Regions from separate parts of the Uliginosibacterium sangjuense genome, predicted to be linked through region 3. Evidence: predicted binding sites of a transcription regulator. Region 3 holds the regulator's gene; each other region holds the start of a gene.
What was found. Region 3 encodes sigma-54, which starts transcription at its own class of promoters, with help from an activator protein. Its sites were predicted from a motif close to TGGCACGCTTNCTGCTNA; they were not measured.

Region 1: NMB43_RS03805 (ammonium transporter) is a predicted target of sigma-54. The motif match lies at 2,788-2,805, and genes of this name have one in related genera.
Region 2: NMB43_RS17230 (TorF family putative porin) is a predicted target of sigma-54. The motif match lies at 4,705-4,722, and genes of this name have one in related genera.

The regions. Positions count from the first base shown of each region.
Region 1 covers NZ_CP101132.1:832,487-839,546, forward strand. Annotated here, with positions in the region: gene NMB43_RS03795 (transporter) at 1-319, shown strand, start outside; gene NMB43_RS03800 (hypothetical protein) at 401-1,417, shown strand; gene NMB43_RS03805 (ammonium transporter) at 1,554-2,756, opposite strand; gene NMB43_RS03810 (aminoglycoside phosphotransferase family protein) at 2,986-3,981, opposite strand; gene NMB43_RS03815 (LPS-assembly protein LptD) at 4,176-6,413, shown strand; gene NMB43_RS03820 (peptidylprolyl isomerase) at 6,457-7,060, shown strand, end outside.
Region 2 covers NZ_CP101132.1:3,736,877-3,743,936, reverse strand. Annotated here, with positions in the region: gene NMB43_RS17255 (hypothetical protein) at 1-961, opposite strand, end outside; gene NMB43_RS17250 (sce7725 family protein) at 1,324-2,268, opposite strand; gene NMB43_RS17245 (sce7726 family protein) at 2,311-3,171, opposite strand; partial or broken gene NMB43_RS17240 (YifB family Mg chelatase-like AAA ATPase) at 3,347-4,192, opposite strand; gene NMB43_RS17235 (accessory factor UbiK family protein) at 4,260-4,508, opposite strand; gene NMB43_RS17230 (TorF family putative porin) at 4,767-5,528, shown strand; gene glnK (P-II family nitrogen regulator) at 5,576-5,914, shown strand; gene amt (ammonium transporter) at 5,936-7,060, shown strand, end outside.
Region 3 covers NZ_CP101132.1:4,014,243-4,021,302, forward strand. Annotated here, with positions in the region: gene NMB43_RS18615 (FHA domain-containing protein) at 1-685, shown strand, start outside; gene hprK (HPr(Ser) kinase/phosphatase) at 762-1,706, opposite strand; gene ptsN (PTS IIA-like nitrogen regulatory protein PtsN) at 1,675-2,160, opposite strand; gene hpf (ribosome hibernation-promoting factor, HPF/YfiA family) at 2,300-2,623, opposite strand; gene NMB43_RS18635 (RNA polymerase factor sigma-54) at 2,639-4,144, opposite strand; gene lptB (LPS export ABC transporter ATP-binding protein) at 4,169-4,891, opposite strand; gene recX (recombination regulator RecX) at 4,878-5,336, opposite strand; gene recA (recombinase RecA) at 5,343-6,359, opposite strand; gene NMB43_RS18655 (efflux RND transporter periplasmic adaptor subunit) at 6,673-7,060, shown strand, end outside.

The DNA of each region.
Region 1 (7,060 bases), 1.3 Mb from region 3:
AGTGGGCTACCTGGGCAGCCACATCTGGTCAGTGGCCGGGGACGGGGAGCGGGAAGGCGTCAACCTGACGACCGTGCAGCCCTTCATGAGCTACACGACCAAGACCCACACGACCATCGGTGCCTATACAGAATCGGTCTACGACTGGCGCGCCAAGCAGTGGACGGTGCCGCTGATCGTGCAGGTTGGCCAGCTCTTCAAGCTCGGCTCCCAGGTGATGCAGTTCGCGGTGGCCGGGAAATACTGGGCCGAGGCAGCGGACGGCGCCCAGAAAGGCTGGGGGGTACGGGCTCAACTGACGCTGCTGTTCCCGAAATGATGATCCCGCCTGAGCCACTACATGGGCTGGCGTGCGCTGACCGTTTCTCATAGGTGCGGCAGGTAACAACAGGTCCCTAGCATGCACTACCAGACACAAGCGCGCCGGACTCGAACCACAGGGCTCAATTTGATTGCCGAATTCAAGCGTGCCAGCTTGAGGATGGTTGGCGGCCTCTGCCTGCTTGTCATACACAGCCTGGGCTCTGTTTCCGCTCAGAGTGCTCCACCCTTCAGCGTCAAGTCCGACAGGGTCAAGCGCAATGCCGAAAGCATGCTGGCGCTGATGAGTTTCTCGGCCGTCCCGGATCTGACCAGCAGCACCTTGAGCATGGATGCCGGAACAGGCAGTGCCGAAAGCTCGTCCCTCGTGATGTCGCAGCTCGCCGGAGGGGATTCGATCAGCAAGAGCTTTCCGCTTTACCTGGAAGGCGGCGTCGCCTACGCGCGTTACGATCCGACCTTTCTCGCCAGCAATGGGCAGACCGAGGCCCTGCTACCGGCCAAATGGACCTCGGGCAGCCTCAGCGGCGGGGTGGGCTGGGATTTCATGCTGGCCGACAAGCTCAAGCTCAGACCCATCTTCAACTTCATGGTGGGTTCGCTCGCGAGTACGCTCACCACGGTTTCCACGGCCATTGAAAACAAGCTCGACGCCAACTTCAGCTTTTTGCAGGGTGGGCATATGAACGCCTACGGACTGGGCGGTTCGGTGATGCTTGATTACGAGGATTACGCCCCCGCACGCGAGATCGATGTCGAATGGCGATACTCCAATGTCCAGCTCAAGAGCTACGACACGGTGTTCGAGAGCAGTGCTTCTGGTGAGACCCTCAGCCTGTGGACCCGCTGGCGGGCACCGACCGGACTCAATGCACTGGGACGACCCGTGCGCTATGTGCTTGAAGCGGCCCACACCACCTATCTTGGAGATCAGGCCGGCCTGCTCGGTTTTGATCAGCTCACATCGCTGGGTTTTGGACTTGAGCTGGATTCGAGTGCTCACGACGTCATCATTACCCGTACCCGCCTTGTCTTCCGCTATCGCTTTGGCAATAACGTCGAAGGTACGTCCGTGGGGATTGCGGTTAGCTTCTAGGTGTCCTGCGAGTATTGCTTGATATGTTCAATGGCGCGACAGGCCGCGTCTTCAGGCCGGTGGTTTGTAAACTCATATAAACCAACGGCCTGAAGTTCTGCGCTCAACGAACCGAATTGTTTGTTTTCAGCGCGGACTACCAGTTCGTCTCGCGTTCCGGGGTCGCCGTGATGCGATGGATGCTGAGGTCGGCCCCGTCGAATTCTTCTTCGGGGGATAGGCGGATGCCCACCGCCGCCCGCAGGCCGCCGTAGACGATCACGCCGCCCAGCAGCGCCACCGCAATGCCGCCCAGGGTGCCGATGACCTGGCTGGCAAGGCTGACCCCGCCCAGCCCGCCCAGCGCCTGCTGGCCGAAGAGGCCGGCGGCGATGCCGCCCCAGGCGCCGCACAGGCCATGCAGTGGCCAGACGCCCAGCACGTCGTCGATCTTCCAGCGGTTCTGCGTCAGCGTGAAGAGCTGGACGAACAGGGCGCCTGCCACGATGCCGACGATCAGGCTGCCGGCCGGGTGCATCACGTCGGAACCGGCGCAGACCGCTACCAGCCCCGCCAGCGGGCCGTTGTGCACGAAGCCGGGGTCGTTGCGGCCCAGCAGTAACGCGGCCAGGGTGCCGCCGACCATGGCCATCAGCGAGTTGAGCGCGACCAGGCCGGTGATGGCCTCCATCTTCTGCGCGCTCATCACGTTGAAGCCGAACCAGCCGACGATCAGGATCCACGCCCCCAGGGCCAGGAAGGGGATGCTGGAAGGCGGGTGGGCGGCGATGGCGCCGTCCTTGTGATAGCGGCCGCGACGCGCGCCCAGCATCAGCACGGCGACCAGGCCGATCCAGCCGCCCACGGCATGCACGACCACACTGCCCGCGAAGTCATGGAAGGGGGCGCCGAAGCTGGCCTGCAGCCAGTCCTGCAGGCCGAAGTGCTTGTTCCAGGCGATGCCTTCGAAGAAGGGGTAGACGAAACCGACTACCAGGAAGGTGGCGGCGAGTTGCGGCGCGAAGCGCGCGCGCTCGGCGATGCCGCCCGAGACGATGGCCGGGATGGCCGCCGCGAAGGTCAGCAGGAAGAAGAACTTGACCAACTCGTAGCCACTGGCCTGGGTCAGGCTGGCGGCGTCGCCCATGAAGTGCAGGCCGTAGGCGATGCCGTAGCCGATGAAGAAATAGGCGATGGTGGAGACCGCGAAGTCGGTCAGGATCTTGACCAGGGCATTGACCTGGTTCTTCTTGCGGACGGTGCCGAGTTCAAGAAAGGCGAACCCGGAGTGCATGGCCAGCACCATGATGGCGCCCAGCAGCACGAAAAGTACATCGGTTGATATTTTGATCTGCTCCATTATGGACTCCTTATGCACGACGGCGGAGCCGAAAGCAGATTTCGGGCCTGGTTTTTAGTCTTTGAAAATCATTGGCTTATGCCTTTCTGGCGAACAGGATTTCCCATGTTTGGTGCCTGGAGTCTTGTTGGTGGCACGTTATTGGTGCTTGTTTCCGGCTTATTGATTGTGCCTGTGAGCAATTTGGTGCGTAGCGCGTCGGGTGGTTGCGCGTGATTGGTGCGTTGCGTCAGAAAGTGTAGGCCACGCTGCTGCCTTGCGGCTCGATGCGTTCCAGCAGACGGGCCAGGGGGTAGAGCTCGCGATAGCGGCGGCAGGTGGTGCGCAGGTACTTGAAGACGAGCGGCATGTCCTTGAGGTAACCGTCCTTGCCGTCGCGGTGGTACAGCCGGGCGAAGATGCCCAGCACCTTGATGTGGCGCTGGGCGCCCATGAACTCGTAGTCGCGGTGGAAATCGGCGAAGTCCGCGCGGACCGGCAGACCGATGTGGCGTGCGGTTTCCCAGTAGCGGGCCAGCCAGTCCAGGGTCTGCTCTTCCTCCCATTCGATATAAGCGTCCTTGAAGAGGGAGGCGAGGTCGTAGCTGAGCGGGCCGTATACCGCGTCCTGGAAGTCCAGTACGCCGGGGTTGGGCTGGCTCAGCATCAGGTTGCGGCTGTGGAAGTCGCGATGCACGAAGACCTTGGGCTCGGCCAGGTTGACGGCCAGGATGCGCTCGAAGACCTCGTACAGCTCGGCGCTTTCTTTTTCGTCGAGCTGGATATTTTTATGGCGTGCCAGATACCAGACCGGGAACAGCTCCATTTCCCGCAGCAGGCGTTCGCGGTCGTAGTCGGGCAGCACGCCGGGTCGGCTCGCGCGCTGGATCACCGCCAGGCTGCCCAGGGCCTCGGCGTAGAGCTCGGCCGCGTTGTCCGGTGTGAGTGCAGACAGGTAGGTGGTGTCGCCGAGGTCTGACAGGAGCAGGAAGCCTTGCGCCAGATCCTGCGCAAACACACTCGGCACATGGGCGCCGGCGGCGCGGAACAGTTCGGCGACGTGCAGGAAGGGGCGGCAGTCCTCGTGGCTGGGCGGCGCATCCATGATGATGCGGGTGCTGCCGTCGGCCAGCGTGGCGCGGAAGTAGCGGCGGAAACTGGCGTCCGCCGAGGCGGGGCGAAGCGTGAAATCCAGACCGGGAAGCTGTTGGTGAAGCCAGTGCTGCAATTGTTCCAATCGTTCCAAGTCGGGGCTCCTGCTCGCCTTTGTGTAGAATCCGGGCATCTTATCAAACAGAGGTTCGCCGCCCGCGGGGGTGAGCCGCGCGTTTCGCCGCACCTTCAATGTCCCGAAACCACCGTCACCGCCCCCGGCCCCTGCATGGAAGCGGTGTCCAGCCCCGTTTGCTGGTCTTGGCCGTGTCTGCTGCCGTCTGTGCGATGGCGCGCCCCCTGGGTGCCGCTCCGCTGGAGGTCGACCCGCGCCTCTTGCTCGGGCATTCGCTGCTGGCGGCCAATGGTGCCGTCGCTGCGGCACCGGCCGCGCCGCCGCCGACGCGCCTTGAAGCCGATCGCATGGAAGGACGCACCGATGCGGAGCTGCATGCCGTTGGCCAGGCGCGCATGGAGCGCGGGGACACGGTGCTCAATGCGGAACGGATGCGCCTCGACCAGGTGACCAGCGATCTGCATGCCGAGGGCAAGGTGGTGCTCACCAAACCGGGCGAGACGATCCGCGGGCCGCGGGCTTTGCTGAATCTCGACACCTATTTCGGCGAGTTCTACACCCCCACCTACGAAATCGTGCGAACCCGGTCGCAGCGCGGTGAGCCGGACAGCCGACGCGAGCTGGTGCTCAGCGGCGAGTCGGACCTGCTCAAGCTGCAGGGCGAGAACCAGTACCACTTCGACCGTCTGACCTACAGCTCCTGCCCGGCGCCTGACCCCGACTGGTTCCTGCGTGCCAGCAGCGCGCGCATGGATTTCGACCGTAATACCGGGGTCGCCACCAACGCCAGCGTGTGGCTCAAGGGCGTGCCCATCCTGTGGACGCCCTGGGCGGAATTCCCGCTCGATGGCGGCCGTCAGTCCGGTTTCCTGCCGCCGGTCATCGCGACCGGTAACACCACTGGCCTGGACATCAGCGCGCCCTATTACCTGAATCTCGCGCCCAATTACGACGCCACCATCGCGCCGCGCTGGATGGCCGACCGCGGCGCGCAGTTGTCGGGCGAGTTCCGCTACCTGAACCCGGGCTACTTCGGGGTCTTCCGCTCCGAAATGATGCCGCAGGACAAGCAGACCGGCGAGGCGCGCAGCTTCACGACTTGGCGGCATGACTACAACACAGGGCGCTGGGGCGGCTTCATTGATGTGAGCAATGCCTCCGACGAGTACTACTTCGCCGATATGGGGACGCGGCTGGCGACCAGTTCCCAGACCTTGTTGAGTCGCCAGGTCACGGCCAACACGGGCGGCGGGGGCTGGACTTTCGGTCTCAATGTGCAGAATTACCAGACCTTGATCGGCTTCACCGGGGACGAGCCCTACCAGCGCCTGCCGCAGTTGACGGGCAAGGTGTCGCTGCCTGATGTGAAGGGTTTGTCTTTGCAAATGCCCATGGAGCTGACGCGCTTTGCTCACACTCTGAAGGACGAGGGCACGCGGACCTGGGCGTACCCGCAGGTGTCTCTGCCGGTGCAGGGGGCGGCTTACTACATGACCCCCAAGTTGGGCGTGCACCTCTCGCAATACCAACTCGACCGGCGGACGAGTGTTGGCGAGGAGTCGGTGGGGCGGTCGGTGCCGACCTTCAGTTTCGACACCGGACTCAATTTCGAGCGCGACACCGATTTGCAGGGGCGTGGCCAGATCCAGACCCTGGAGCCGCGACTGTTCTACGTGCGCACGCCTTACCGTGAGCAGGATGACATCCCTGTGTTCGATTCCGGCCTGGCCGACTACAACTTCGCGCAGATCTTCGCCGAGAATCGCTTCTCCGGGAACGACCGCATCGGCGATGCCAACCAGCTCACCGCGGCGATCACCTCGCGCCTGATCGAGGCCGACTCCGGTGAGGAATGGTTGCGCGGCGCCGTGGGGCAGCGCTTTCATTTCGCCGACCAGAAGGTTGGCCTGAACACCACGAATACGCAGCCTACGCGCAACAACGACAATTGGCTGGCCGGCCTTTCCGGCCGCGTGACGCGCGGGTGGTGGGTGGACAGCCTGTACGAATACGACCCTGTCGAGGCGCGCACCCAGAGCGGCGTGCTGGCCACCCGCTACACGCTGGAGCCGGGACGGGTGATGTCTGCTGCCTATCGCTATCGCCAGGGGAACCTGCGCGACGTAGACCTGTCTGGGCAATGGCGCATCGGTGGTGGCTACTCACTGGTTGGGCGCTACAACTACAACATGCGTGACCACCAGATGTCGGAGTCGCTGGCTGGCCTGGAATACAGCGCGGGCTGCTGGTCCTTGCGCATGGTGTGGCACTCGGTCGTGAATACCCGGACGGATACGACCGTGGGCAAGGCGGAATACACCAGCGGCTTCTTCATTCAATTGCAACTGGACGGGCTGTCCGCGATCGGCTCCAGCCCGACCTCCCTGCTCAAGCGCAACGTCGGGGGCTACCAGCGCCTCGACAGCAGCGCCTCGATGGGCGAGGAGTGAGTCGATGCACGTCGAGCGGATCACAGGAAGGAAGTACACGGGAATGATCAGGTTTCTCTCTCTTGGCCGGGCTGCCCTGGGGGCTGCTCTTTTGTGCACGGTGTCGGCGGCCTGGGCGGCCTCGCTCGACCGCGTGGTGGCGGTGGTCAACAATGATGTGATCACGCGTCTGGAACTGAATGGCAAGGTCGACGCCGCGATTGCGCAACTGACCCGCGGCGGAACCGCGGTGCCGCCGCGTGCGCAGGTGGAGCGGCAAGTGCTGGAGCGGGTGATCCTCGAGCGCATCCAGCTCCAGCAGGCGCGCGAACTGGGTGTGCGGATCGACGAACTGACCCTGCAGCGTGCGCTACAGACCATTGCCGACAACAACAAGCTGTCGGTGGCGGACCTGCGCCGCGCGGTGGAAAACAACGAGAAGATCCCTTGGGAACGCTTCCGTGAAGATATCCGCAACGAAGTGACCTTGTCGCGCTTGCGCGAGCGCGAGGTCGACAGCCGGGTGGTCGTTACCGAGGGCGAGGTGGATGCCTTCCTGGCGAGCCCGCTGGGCGCGATCGGCGGGCGCGAGTTTCTCGTCTCGCACATCCTGCTGCGCGCGCGCGATGGCGCCACCGAGCAGGACTGGCGCCGCCTCCAGGCGCGCG
Region 2 (7,060 bases), 280 kb from region 3:
AATCGAAGTAACGTGCATACAGCCCCATCAGCGCGTCCGATATCTGGATAAGCGGGGTGGAGGAAGACTTCACGAAGCGCCATGAGGTCTTTGGCAAGGCGCCCATGTTGGAAGCTTGCCGGAGGTCTGCTTCAACTTGGTACTCGTCATCAAAAATGTGCAATGAGTCCTGAAGAAAGCCAGCTCGGTGGTGGTAGAACGTCGAAAACCCGTCGATCAGTACATTTGGGTGGTGTTCTTCCGTCAGCAGCATCCTGCGTATGTCAGTGCTGCACTCAAGGAGTGCGCACAAACTGCCGGCGGATTGAATTTCAATAAGCGACGACTTCGCCGGCTGGCCAATAAGTTGTTCCAGGTAATTACCTGCTAATACTCGTAGCGCGGAGACAAACGAAGCCTCTTTCCCTTCGAGCGACGGGTAAGAGTGACGTTTAGCGATGGCCAAGAACTCGGCTTTCCTGGTGCGTATTAACCGGTGCAGGGCGTCTTTGTAATAGTCGGATTGTGCTCTGGGATTCTCATTCAAAAATCCGAACAAACCCTTCCCGATGCAGTGTGTGATGCAGTCGTCGATGATATCGACGAACGACCAGTACTGCAGATTCAGATTGAAGTAGTGAAGGTAAAGATCACTTTCGAGTAACCATGTCAGCAGCGGCTCAATACGAGGGGATTTCAGTACCTTGTCAAAGGAGCCCCTGCCGATTTGATTAAACTTAAGCTCCGGTGCTGAAGGCGGGAGTCGTAAGCACGACCACAGCGCCTGTAGGTCAGAGCTAGAAGCATCCCCTCGGTGAGCAACACCGCCGAGAATGAAATTTGCAGGCGCCGTCTTGCTTTCATCGTTATCGACGTTGTAGCTATCTTCGTGCGCGTTAATCGAAAGTTTGCGCGCATTGTTGGATTCGTCGTAATAGAACGTATAGGTGAGTGGTCCAGACTCGAAAGCGGTACTGCTCATGCGATCCTCCTGCTCGCTAGGACACCACGAGCTTGATGCGTGACCTCGATGCTACAACCTACTGATGCTGAGGGATGCACGACAAACCAAGCGCCGTGCAGGCCGCATACCAGAATGGGTCTGTGCTAAAAACCGAATCGCGCTTATTCACTGCGACGCCGGGACGACATGAATATGCGTGGCCCAACCTTGCTCCGAGGGCACCTTGGCGTCCGAGCAGCGTCCGTCCGCTCCATAAGCGCACCGAACACACCTCCCCATGTGACGACGTGCAGCACGCCGTGCTGGTTATTCCAACTATTGCACGTCACACGAGGGCCTAAGTTCAAAGGACCTCGTGCCAAGACAGCTGCGCGAGCTGCTCAAAGTGCCCCACTTAACACGTCAAGCATGACGCAGAGGTGGTGTTCAATCTGTAGCACTTTGTTAGTTGCAAGTCCTGGGTAGTGCCTATCCGCGACCAGTTTGGCATATGCGTCAATCGCGAAGTTCTGCCCAAATTCCTTTGGTCTGCTTGCACTGGCGGTAACGAATTTCTGTGCTGCCTGCAGGAACTTGCTTTCGATGCTGAGCGCTCCGCTGTCTGAGGTGAAATGCTCAATCCATATGTCTTTGGAGCGATCCTTGTAACCTGCGTGTATGGCCACTACCGCCGGCGTTGTTCCGCCCGAGGAAAACGCCGATCCGAGGCATACGAAGTCTCCCAGGCCCTTCCAGGTAGGAGAGTATGTGCGATGGCGATTTGTGAAGAATTCGGAGCCAGAGTAATCGGAGTTGCGTGCTTGCTTGTTGAAATGGTCGTGGATGTCCACACGCTTGGCCGCGGGAAGCACAGCAATGGCCTCGTCCGACATACTGGAGTTCAGGACTATATGGAACTCAACTGAAGGCGTCTTGCTCAGAGCTTTCAGCTCGGTGCCGGAGAGCTTGGGGCTTGAATACGCGACGGCGACGCGATTCGCTTTATAGCGCTTGATGAAGCTCTCCACTTGGGCATGGGTCGAGGTGGATGAGCAGCAGAAAACAGGAATGACGCACTCGGCGTGTTTAGCGGCAAGGGCATCGAATTCTCTTCGCCAGGCGGTAGCATCGCCTGCCTGTTTTAACTGATGCCGATGTGGATTAGCCACAACGGCCAGCCGCTGCCCGGCGTTGCTGAATGCTTCCACGCAAGTCTTTAAAGGAGCAATGCTGCGGTTCACTGGCTCAATGACCGGCAGCAGCCGATCGATGGGGCGATGGTCATGCAGCATCGCCCGCAGAGCCAGGAATTCAGAACGGCGCCCGTATAGGTACGGAAAATACATATGTTCCCCCTGTAGTTTTTTTGTGCAGGGAGAATCTAGGCGTCACGACAATGGCATTGCAAGTGCAGAGATCAAGCGTGCCCTTTTGGGCGTAGACAAAGGTGTTGCGTAGCCGACTGCCCGGAGGCTCTTGGGAAGTGCTCTAAGGAACTCCGCACTTTTCTTATCCGTTGTCCGCGCCCTCATGGCATTGACCAAAGTCTCATGCACCTGGTGGCTGGACAGCTGCAGAAAGAGTTCTCGGTGATGGTCGCTCACGAGGCCGTTGGGCAGGTCGGGTTGAGGGCCAAAGTATTTTTCAACAGCGGCCATGTACTCAGCTCGGCGCAGCATCTGGAAAACGGTAGCCGGGCAGACGCAAGCGGAGTCCGTCACTGGACGGCGTACTTCGGTTAGCGAGTTACGTTCGCTCAATGCAAGTATGCCAACACGTTCGTCAATGAATCGCTCATACCTGCTCACGAGTGACGGATGGGTGACGACATAGACTCGCGCAAATGCCTTCAGGTAGTCGAGTGTTTGCGAGGTCAACCTGCGTGGGGTGTCGTATTCCGTCTTGATCTCGTAAGCGGTCGACGTCCCATTGAAAACAGCTGCATCAACAATCGAGTTAGCGATTCTCAGCTCTATGGCGAGACTGGAAGTACGGGGACTGTGACGACCAAAGACGATGCGATCAGTGATGGCTGCCTTGTACACATATTCGCATCGGTATCCGGCCTGAAGCACCTTCAGCGACTGATCGAATAGGTCTCCGACTGTTGCTCCCTCGCGCGTGGTTACCACCCCCAGCCGCTCAAGAGCGCGTGCTTGACGCAGTGCTGAGCTGCGGCTGGCGACATCCTGAAGCGTCGGTGGTGAGAAGATTTTCGAGATAAGGCGGCAGCGTTCGAGTTCGTCCATGATGCGTTCCGCGAAATCGGGCCTTCAGTCCTTGATGCGTCCGCTCCCGGCGGAAGAAGGGGCGCAGTGTAGGCCCCCCGGAGCCGAAGACCAAGTGGCACCTCAGATTCAGTTAAGAATAATTCTCTGTAGTTAAGTTTAATTTTATCTAGTTAAGAATAATCTTATTTCTAACACCGCCGCCAACCAGGGCCGGTGCCGATGCGCTGTGGTGAGGGCTGCGGAAGGCGCGGCGATAGAAGTGCTCGGGGCGGAAGCTGCCGTCCAGCGACTGGATGGCGGCGGCCTGCAGCGCTTCGTTTTCGTCCATCGGCGGGAGTAGGCCGGGCAGGCGGCTGGCCAGCATCGACTTGCCGGTGCCGGGCGGGCCGTACATCAAGAGCGAGTGTGCGCCGGCGGCGGCGATCTCCAGCATGCGCTTGGCCTGGGCCTGGCCGCGTACTTCGGCGAGGTCGGGGTAATGTCCTTCGCTGGGCACCGCTTCGGTGCGCGGGGCGAGGGGAAGCTGGGCGTGTCCGTTGAGGTGGGCCACCACCTCCAGCAGGCTGCGTGCGGGCAGGATGGTGGCGTCGCGGGCCAGTGCGGCCTCCGCCGCATTGGCGGCAGGCAGGATCAGGCTGCGCCCCGCGGCGGCGGCCTGACAGGCCATGGCGAGCGCGCCGCGGATCGGGCGTAGTTCGCCCGATAGCGACAGTTCGCCGGCGAACTCGTAGTGCGCCAGCTCTTGGCTTTTGACCTGACCGCTGGCAGCGACGATGCCAATTGCAATGGGCAGGTCGAAGCGGCCGCTCTCCTTGGGCAGGTCGGCCGGCGCGAGGTTGACGGTGATCCGTTTCTGGGGAAATTCGAACTGGCTCGTCGCCAGTGCGGCACGCACGCGGTCGCGTGCTTCCTTGACCTCGGTATCGGGCAGGCCGACGACGGAGATGGCAGGCAGGCCGTTGCCGAGGTGGACCTCCACCGTGACCGGCGGGGCCTGCATGCCGTTCTGGGCACGGCTGTGGACGAGAGCGAGAGACATGCGGCGCAGTGTAGCGAGGCCGCCTGTACCCGCTCCATGCCCTGCCCGCTTGGCGGTAGGGGCGGCCTCAGCCGCGTGGTTTGGCGCCGGCTTCCAGCTCGGCGACGCGCGCCTCCAGTTGATCCAGGCGCTCGCGGGTACGGGCCAGCAGTTCGCGCTGCAGCTCAAACTCTTCGCGCGTCACCAGATCAAGGCGCGCCAGCGCGCTGCCAAAAAAGGCCTTGGCGTTCTTCTCGATATCGCGCGCGGGGCTGTTGGCCAGCAGCTCGGAGAACTTGGAGGCCACTTCGTCGAAGAGCTTGGGATTGGGCAGCATGCTTGTTCCTTGGGCATAAGAAGGCTTGAAACGAGTCTAGCACAGGGGTTTGCGGCCATTTGGGCAGGTCCGGGCGTGGCTTCTGCACGCGCTTGGTGCAGGCGGGCCGGTGAAGAGGGGGGTGGGATGCACCATTGTTGAGCGCCGTCATCTGGCGAACATGTAAAAGAGAGGGGAGTCCATGGCTTTGAAAAGCTGGCACGGAATCCGCTTTAAGGGTCCTGCGTTTTTCCAACCATGCTCTCTGGAGTCACTTTCATGCGCAAAACCCTCCTGGCCCTGTCCCTGTCCGTCCTGGGTGTGTCCTCCGTGATGGCCGCCGAGCCTGCCTCACCGCATACCTTCACCGGCAACATCACGCTCGCCTCGGAATACATCTACCGCGGCATCGCCCAGACCAACCGCAAGCCGGCCCTGCAGGGCGGCGCGGACTACGCCCATGCCAGCGGCTTCTACGTGGGAACCTGGGGCTCCAATGTCTCCTGGCTGTCGGATGGCGGCGCCGGTACGGTCAGCAATTCGCTGGAGTGGGATTTCTACGGCGGCTACAAGTTCTCGGCCGGCCCGGTGAACTTCGACCTCGGCGCGCTGTACTACTACTACCCGGGCACCTACCCCGATGGCTGGACCAGCCCCAACACGACCGAGCTGTACGGTTCCGTCGGCTGGCAATGGTTCACCTTCAAGTACTCCTACTCGCTGTCCAACCTGTTCGGCGCCAAGAACCCGGACGGTGAAGAGACCAAGGGCAGCGCCTACTACGACCTGAGCGCCGCCTTCCCGGTGGTCGAGGGCGTGAACATCGTGGCCCACTTCGGCCGCCAGTCGGTCAAGGACTTCAGCGCCGCCTCGTACAACGACTGGAAGCTGGGCGTCACCGCCGACTACGCTGGCGTGACCTGGGGCCTGGCCTACATCGACACGACCGCCAAGGGCGAGCCGGGTGACTTCTATCACAACGCTTACGGCAAGAACCTCGGCAAGGCTGCCGTGGTGCTGACCGTCGGCAAGACTTTCTAACCGCAGAAGCCGGCGCGGCGAAAGCCGCGCCATCACAAGGAGCCAACATGAAATTCGTGACTGCGATCATCAAGCCGTTCAAGCTCGACGAAGTCCGTGAAGCACTGTCTGCCATCGGCGTGCAGGGCGTCACCGTGACCGAGGTCAAGGGCTTCGGCCGCCAGAAGGGCCACACCGAGCTGTACCGTGGCGCGGAATACGTTGTCGATTTCCTGCCCAAGGTGAAGATCGAGGTGGCGGTGGCCGACGAGCTGCTCGACCAGGTGATCGAGGCGATCGAGAAGGCCGCCAACACTGGCAAGATCGGCGACGGCAAGATCTTCGTGTTCGATCTGCTGCAGGCCATCCGTATCCGCACCGGTGAAACCGGTTCCGACGCACTCTAAGAGGAAAAGGGAGTCTCCAAAATGAAAAAGTTTCTCGCCATCGTGCTGACGGCTTTTGCCGTCACGCTGTCTGGCGGTGCCTTCGCCCAGGATGCCAGCGCGCCCGTCGCTGAAGCCGTGGCGTCGGCTCCCGCAGCCGCTGAGGCTGCGCCTGCTGCGGCTGCCGAAGCCGCCGCACCTGCCGAAGCTGCCCCGGCCGCTGCGCCGACGCCCAGCAAGGCGGACAACGCCTGGATCATCGTCGCCACCGCCTTCGTCATCCTGATGACGGTGCCGGGCCTGGCCCTGTTCTACGGTGGCCTGGTGCGCACCAAGAACGCCCTGTCCGTGCTGATCCAGTGCTTCGCCGTGTTCTCGCTGATCACGGTGCTGTGGGTCGTGTACGGCTACTCCCTGGCCTTCACCGAAGGTGGTGCCTTTATTGGCAGCTTCAGCAAGCTGTTCCTGAAGGGTGTGACCATCGAGTCGGTAGCTGCCACCTGGAGCAAGTCGGTGTACCTCAGTGAGTTCATCTACGTGGCCTTCCAGGGCGCTTTCGCCGCGATCACCGTGGCGCTGATCCTGGGTGCCTTTGCCGAGCGCATCAAGTTCTCGGCCGTGTTGCTGTTCTCCATCCTGTGGTTCACCTTCAGCTACCTGCCGATCTGCCACATGGTCTGGTACTGGGCCGGTCCCGATGCCTACACCAGTGCTGAAGCGGGTGCGGCTGCCGGTGCCACCGCAGGCTGGCTGTTCCAGATGGGTGCGCTGGACTTCGCCGGCGGCACCGTGGTGCACATCAACGCCGCCATGGCCGGCCTGATCGGCGCCTTCCTGATCGGCAAGCGCATCGGCTTCGGCAAGGAATCGATGGCTCCGCACAGCCTGACGCTGACCATGATCGGTGCCTCCCTGCTGTGGTTCGGCTGGTTCGGCTTCAACGCCGGCTCCGCGCTGGAAGCCAACGGTATCGCCGCCCTGGCCTTCGTCAATACCTGGGCCGCCACCGCTGCCGCCACGCTGTCCTGGCTGTTCGCCGAGTGGATGGTCAAGGGCAAGCCCTCCATGCTGGGTGCTGCCTCGGGTGCCGTCGCCGGCCTCGTCGCGATCACCCCGGCCGCCGGTTTCGTCGGCGTGGGCGGCGCGCTGATCATCGGCCTGCTGGCT
Region 3 (7,060 bases):
CCCGGTATCCGGCATCTCGCTGGCCCTGCGCATCGGCGTGCATGCCGGCCCGACCGACGCCGACAGCACCACGGGCTACGCCGGCCAGTTGCTGGCCGCAGCCGGGCGCGACCAGATCCTGATCAGCAGCGAGGCCGCCGAGCAACTGTCGGAAGCGATCCGCAACCAGATCACGACACAGCAGGCACTGTCAGTGGACAGCAAGGCCGTGTATGAGCTACGCGAAGATGTGTCGGGCATGCGTGCCAGCCAGCACAACACGCCCTTCTTCAGCCGCTCGCAGACCAACTTCAGCGATGTGGTTGTCGCGGCCGATGCCGGCCCGCCCTCCGTCGCGCCGATCTCCAGCGCCCCGCGTACCCGCCTGATGCTGCGCCACCAGAGCGCCAGTTACATCGTGTCGCAGACCCACCCGGTCATGCTGGCCGGGCGCGAGGAAGGCAACGACCTGGTCATCGCCGACCGGCGTGCGTCGCGTCACCATGCCCGCATCGAGTTCCGCAATGGCACCTACATGCTGATCGACACCAGCACCAATGGCACCTACCTGGTCGACGATCATGGGCTGGAGGTGATCCTCAAGCGCAGCGAATGTCAGCTGCCCGAACGCGGGCGCATCGGCTTCGGTTACTCACCACAAGAGATCGGCGTCGAGGCCGCACTGTTCGACATCGGGAACAAGTAAGAGAAGCGATACTTCAGACGACAAACAACAAAGCCGCGTACTCCGCGGCTTCGTTGTTTGTCGCTGTGCCTGGTCCTCAGTGTTCGAAGGGGTCTTCCTGATCCAGGGCCAGGCGCTGCCGCTCCACAAACTCCTGCGTGGAGTCGATGCCGCGCAACTGCAGGATGGTGTTGCGCACCGCAGCCTCCAGCAGCACCGCCAGGTTGCGCCCGGCCGCCACCGGCAGCACCGTGCGGCGCACCGGCACGCCCAGGATGTCCTGGTCCTCGTCGTCCAGCGGCAGGCGCAAGGGCTCGTCGTCGCGCGCACCGCGCCGCTGCAGGTGGACGATCAGCTTGAGCTTCATCTTGCGGCGACAGGCCGTCTCGCCAAAGATAGTGCGGATGTTGAGAATGCCCAGCCCGCGCACCTCAAGAAAGTCCTTGAGCATTTCGGGGCAGCGCCCCTCCAGCACGCCGGAAGCGACGCGCGAGATCTCCACCACGTCGTCTGCCACCAGGCCATGGCCACGCGAGATCAGTTCCAGCGCTAATTCGGACTTGCCGGCACCGGAATCACCGGTGATCAGCACCCCGACGCCCAGCACGTCCATGAACACGCCATGCAGGGAAACGCGCTCCGCCAGCTTGCGCGACAGGTAGGCGCGCAGCACGTCGATGACGCGGGCGGATTCCAGTGGCGAGGCCAGCAAGGGCACGCCCACGTCCTCACAGTTGCGCCGGATGATGTCGGGCACTTCGCAATCGTCGGCCACGATCACGCCCGGCGGCGATGACGCAAGGATGCCCAGCAGGTGATGCTCCAGCTTGTCACGCGCCTGGCGGCGTGCCCACGCGAACTCCGCCTCGCCCATGACTTGCAGGCGATTGGGGTGGATCAGGTTGAGGTGGCCCACCAGGTCAGCCGGCCACACCTTGTTGTCGGTGACGGTGAGATAGCTGTCGAGCCGGCCTGCGATGTGGCGCAGGCGCAGGGCCGTCCGGTTGGCCTCAAACAGCTGGGCGATGCTCGTGCGTCGCATGGGGATCCCATCCGGCGAAGAGAGTGGCGACCGTCGCCACATCCTGCGCGTCTGCCAGACTCTCGCGGAACGCACGGTCACTGAACATCTGCGCCAGTTCGGACAAGAGCTGCAGATGGCTTTCGTTGGCCTGTTCCGGCACCAACATGATGAACACGAGATCGACCGGTTTATTGTCCGGCGCGTCGAATTCGATCGGCAGCGCCAGTTGGACGAAGGCCCCCACGGCCTCCTTGAGCCCCTTGATGCGGCCGTGCGGGATCGCGATGCCCTGGCCCAGCCCGGTGGAGCCCAGCTTCTCGCGTTGCATGAGGGCGTCGAACACGACCTTGCGCGACAGGCTGTGGCTGGCCTCGAACAAGGCGCCGGCCTGCTGGAATACACCCGCCTTGTCGCCAGCAGTGCAGGCAACCAGGATGTTGGCGGAGGGCAGGATGCGAGAGATCAGGTTCATGCTGGGGTAGGCATCGGGCCGACTGCGCCCGCCACGACTGGAAATTCGCCGGCGCGGATCTGCCGCCCTCGGGGCGGCAGATCCGGCTGCAGTTCGACAGGATTATATGTCCGAGTGCAGCACCGCCGTGTGCAGTGTGTTACGAGCCGATCGCCTGTTGCTTGATGCCGGCGTGGCCATGGTCAGCAGTCTTTTCCTTGTGCTTGAGGACTTGGCGGTCGAGCTTGTCCACCATGGCGTCGATAGCCGCGTAGAGGTCGTCATTGTCGCATTCGACATGGATGTCCTTGCCCCGCACATGCAGGGTCACTTCGGCCTTCTGCCGAAGCTTTTCCACCGAGAGGATGACATGCGTCGCCGTGACGTGATCGAAGTGGCGGATCACGCGATCGAGCTTGCTGGTGACGTATTCGCGCAAGGCGGCGGTCACTTCGACATGATGGCCCGTGATGTTGAGGTTCATACCGTACTCCTCTGGTTAGATCGACTTGCGCTGACTGACCGGCGGGATATTCAGCGACTCACGGTACTTGGCGATCGTCCGTCGCGCCACCACGATACCCTGCTGGCCCAACACTTCGGCAATACGGGCGTCGGACAAGGGTTTCCTTGGATCCTCCCCGCCCACCATCTGGCGAATCAGCGCGCGAATCGCCGTGGCTGAGCAGGCACCGCCTGTATCGGTGGATACGTGACTGCCGAAGAAGTACTTCAGTTCAAAAATGCCGCGTGCCGTCGCCATGTACTTCTGCGTGGTCACGCGTGAGACGGTGGATTCGTGCAGTTCGAGTTCTTCCGCGATTTCCCTCAGGGTCAGTGGTCGCATGGCGACTTCACCGTAGTCGAAGAACTGGCGTTGGCGATCGACGATGGCTTGCGAGACCCGCAGAATCGTGTCGAAACGCTGCTGCACGTTCTTGATCAGCCACTTCGCCTCCTGCAACTGCGCGGACAGCGAAGCACTGGCACCACGGTTGTTATGGAGTATATCGGCATAGACACGGTGAATCCTGAGCTTCGGCATCGCCTCCGGATTGAGGCTGGCCGTCCAGTTGCCGCGATACTTCTTCACGATCACGTCGGGCACGATGTAGCGTGCATCGAGCGCCGCGAACTGGGCCCCTGGGCGCGGATTGAGACTGCAGATGAGCTCCTGGGCGGCACGCAGCGCGTCGTCGCTGCAGCCCAGGCGGCGCTTGATCTTCTGAAAGTCGCGCGCGGCCAGTTGCTCAAGGAGTCCATCGACGATGCCCAGCGCCAGCTCGCGGCTGGGCGTGACGGGTAGATTGCGTAGCTGAAGGGTCAGACATTCCTGCAGGTTGCGCGCGCCGACACCGGCCGGGTCCAGGTTCTGCACGTGATGCAGGGCGATCCCCAGCTCTTCCACCTCCACCTCCCACTCCTCGGGAATGAGGGGCAGCAGGTCTTCGAAGCTCTGCTGCAGGTAGCCATCGTCCTCCAGTGCTTCGACCATGAAGCGCACCAGGGCGCGATCACGGTCCGACAAGGGCATCAGGGAGACTTGCGCACTGAGGTGATCATGCAGGCTGGTGGTGGCGGCCTGGAATTCCTGGAAATCCGACTCGTCGTCGTCATCGTTGCCACGCCCGCTGCCGGCCTCGCTGCGCCATTCGGCGGCTTCGCCCAGGTCGTCGTCGGAGGCCGAGTCGTAGGCCTCGTTGATGGTGTCCGGCATCTCGACCGTGGAGGGCGGCTCAAAATCCTCCTCCCCGTTGGCCTTGCGTTCGGCCGAGGCGTAGTCCGCCTCGGTGGCTTCCGCCGTCGTCGTCACCTCGGGGGCGGCCACGACTTCGCCCGCCTCATCCTCCGCCCCATCACGCTCCAGCATCGGGTTGTCGAGCAGCATGCGCTCGATTTCCTGGTTCAGCTCCAGCGTGGAGAGCTGCAACAGCTTGATGGACTGTTGCAGCTGAGGGGTCAGCGCGAGTTGTTGCGAGAGGCGGAGCTGGAGGGAAGGCTTCATGGACAGGGTTGCAGCCAGGCGCGCTCAGAGACGGAAATGTTCGCCCAGGTAGATCTGGCGTACCTGGTCATTGTGCACAATCTCGTTCGGCTTGCCACCGGCCAGCACCTCACCGGCATTGATGATGAAGGCATGGTCGCAGATGCCGAGCGTCTCGCGCACGTTGTGATCGGTGATCAGCACGCCGATACCGCGCTGTTTGAGGAAGTTGATGATCTTCTGGATTTCCAGCACGGCAATCGGGTCGACGCCGGCAAAGGGCTCATCGAGCAGGATCAGCTTGGGTTGGGTGGCGAGCGCACGGGCGATCTCGCAGCGGCGACGCTCGCCGCCCGACAGCGCAATCGCCTGGGTGTCGCGCAGGTGGCCGATGTTCAGCTCATCGAGCAGCTCGTCCAGGCGCTCCTGCATCACCGCCTTGGGCAGCTTCTGCAGCTCCAGCACGGCCAGGATGTTCTCCGCCACGGTGAGCTTGCGGAACACCGAGTTCTCTTGCGGCAGGTAGGACAAGCCCATGCGCGCACGCTTGTGGATCGGCAGGTGCCCAAGCTCGGTGGCGTCCAGTTGCACGCTGCCGCCATCGGCGCGGACCAGGCCGACGATCATGTAGAAGCAGGTGGTCTTGCCGGCGCCATTGGGCCCCAGCAGGCCGACCACCTCGCCGCTGCCGACCTGGAACGACACATCCTTGACCACCGTGCGCGCTTTGTAGCGTTTGCGCAGGCCGGACACCCTAAGCAGACTCATCGAACGGTTCTTTCAAAATCCTGCGTATCACTTCCGACGAAAAACCACGCGACTGCAGGAAGCGTGCCTGCTTCGCCCATTCTTTCGCGTCCTGCGGCGCCTGCGTGAACTTTTTCGCCCACACGCCACGCGCACGACTCAATTCATCTCCTGCCAGACCGGCCAGCGCCTCGCCGGCCAGCTCGGCGCTGACGCCACGCTCGGCCAGCTCGCGCCGGATGCGTCCGCTGCCGAAACGCTCGCCACGCGCACGCACGAAGCTCTCGGCAAAACGCTCATCCGACTGCAGCCCGGTTTCCACCATGCGCTGCACGACCGCCTCCACATCCTCGCCTTCCGCCGCCTTCGCCTTGAGCTTGCGTCGCAGCTCATGCTGCGAATGCTCGCGCGTGGCAAGCATTCGCAGGGCCTGCGATTTGAGCGAAGCGGCCGGCGCTTTCTTCATCACGGCTTATTCGGCCGCCACGACTCCCATGGCGGCCACACCCACGGCTTCGCGAATCTTGTTCTCGATCTCGCGCGCAGTCTCGGGGTGTTCGCGCAGGAATTCGCGCGCATTGTCCTTGCCCTGGCCGATCTTCTCACCCTGGTAGGCATACCAGGCCCCCGACTTGTCGACGAACTTGTGATCGACGCCCATGTCGACGATCTCACCTTCGCGCGAAATGCCTTCGCCGTAGAGGATGTCGAAGTGGGCTTCCTTGAACGGCGGCGCGACCTTGTTCTTGACGACCTTGACCTTGGTCTCGGAGCCAATGACTTCCTCGCCCTTCTTGATCGTGCCAGTGCGGCGGATGTCCAGGCGCACCGAGGCGTAGAACTTCAGCGCGTTGCCGCCCGTCGTGGTTTCGGGATTGCCGAACATCACGCCGATCTTCATGCGGATCTGGTTGATGAAGATGACCAGCGTATTGGTGCGCTTGATGTTGGCGGTGAGCTTGCGCAGCGCCTGGCTCATCAGGCGGGCCTGCAGGCCGGGCAACTGGTCGCCCATCTCGCCTTCGATTTCGGCCTTGGGCGTCAGTGCGGCAACCGAGTCGATCACCAGGATGTCGACGCCGCCGGAGCGCACCAGCATGTCGGCGATCTCCAGCGCCTGCTCGCCGGTGTCCGGCTGGGAGATCAGCAGATCCTCGACCTTGACGCCCAGCTTGCCGGCGTAGCTCACGTCCAGTGCATGCTCAGCGTCGATAAAAGCGGCCGTGCCCCCGATCTTCTGCATCTCGGCGATGACTTGCAGGGTCAGCGTGGTCTTGCCGGAGGACTCCGGTCCGTAGATCTCGACGACGCGGCCGCGCGGCAGGCCGCCGATGCCCAGCGCGATATCCAGCCCCAGGGAGCCGGTCGATACGGCCTGGATGTTCTCCTCCAGCTTGCCGTCGCCCATCCGCATGATGGAGCCCTTGCCGAACTGTTTCTCGATCTGCGAAAGCGCTGCAGCAAGCGCCTTGGCCTTGTTGTCGTCCATGAAAAACCTCGCAAAATGGTCGTGGGAATTATGGCACAGAGCTTGCAACGGAAAGCATCCGGAGCGCCGTGCCTTGCGCAGTGCAACAGCCGATTTGTTTTATCCCGGCCGTCGATGACTGAGTAAATATACAGTATCAATCGCAATGCCCGTGAGCAAACCTGTTCGCCGATTCGCGCATGTGTTTGCAACTGAGAACAATTTTGCGCTTGGCAGCGGTAAAGCGATGAACCATGATGCGGGCCCGGCATCCAACTGCCGTTCAAACCTCCCTGGCCAAGGCGCGAGCGCGGACAACGCCCTCGCGGGATACATGCACTACCGCCCCCTCGCGGCCCTGCTGTGTGCAGGGTTTGCTTTGCTTGCCTGCAAACCCCAAGAAGACACGCTGCCTCTCACGAACAAGGCGGAGGGAACTGCCCCGGCTGCACCCCGGACCGGTGACACCCGCAGCGGGCGGCCACAGAACGTCACCACCACGCAAACCCGCAGCGAGACGGTGCCGCTGATGCTAGAGGCCCAGGGCAGCGTGCTGTCGCTGGACGAGGTGGACCTGCGGCCACAGAAGAACGGCACGATCCGCGAGGTGCTGGTGCGCGAAGGCAGCGAAGTGCGCCGCGGGCAACTGCTGTTCACGCTGGACGACCGCGAAGACGTGGCCAACGTGGAAAAGGCCGCCGCCGCGGTAGCCGGCGCGGAAG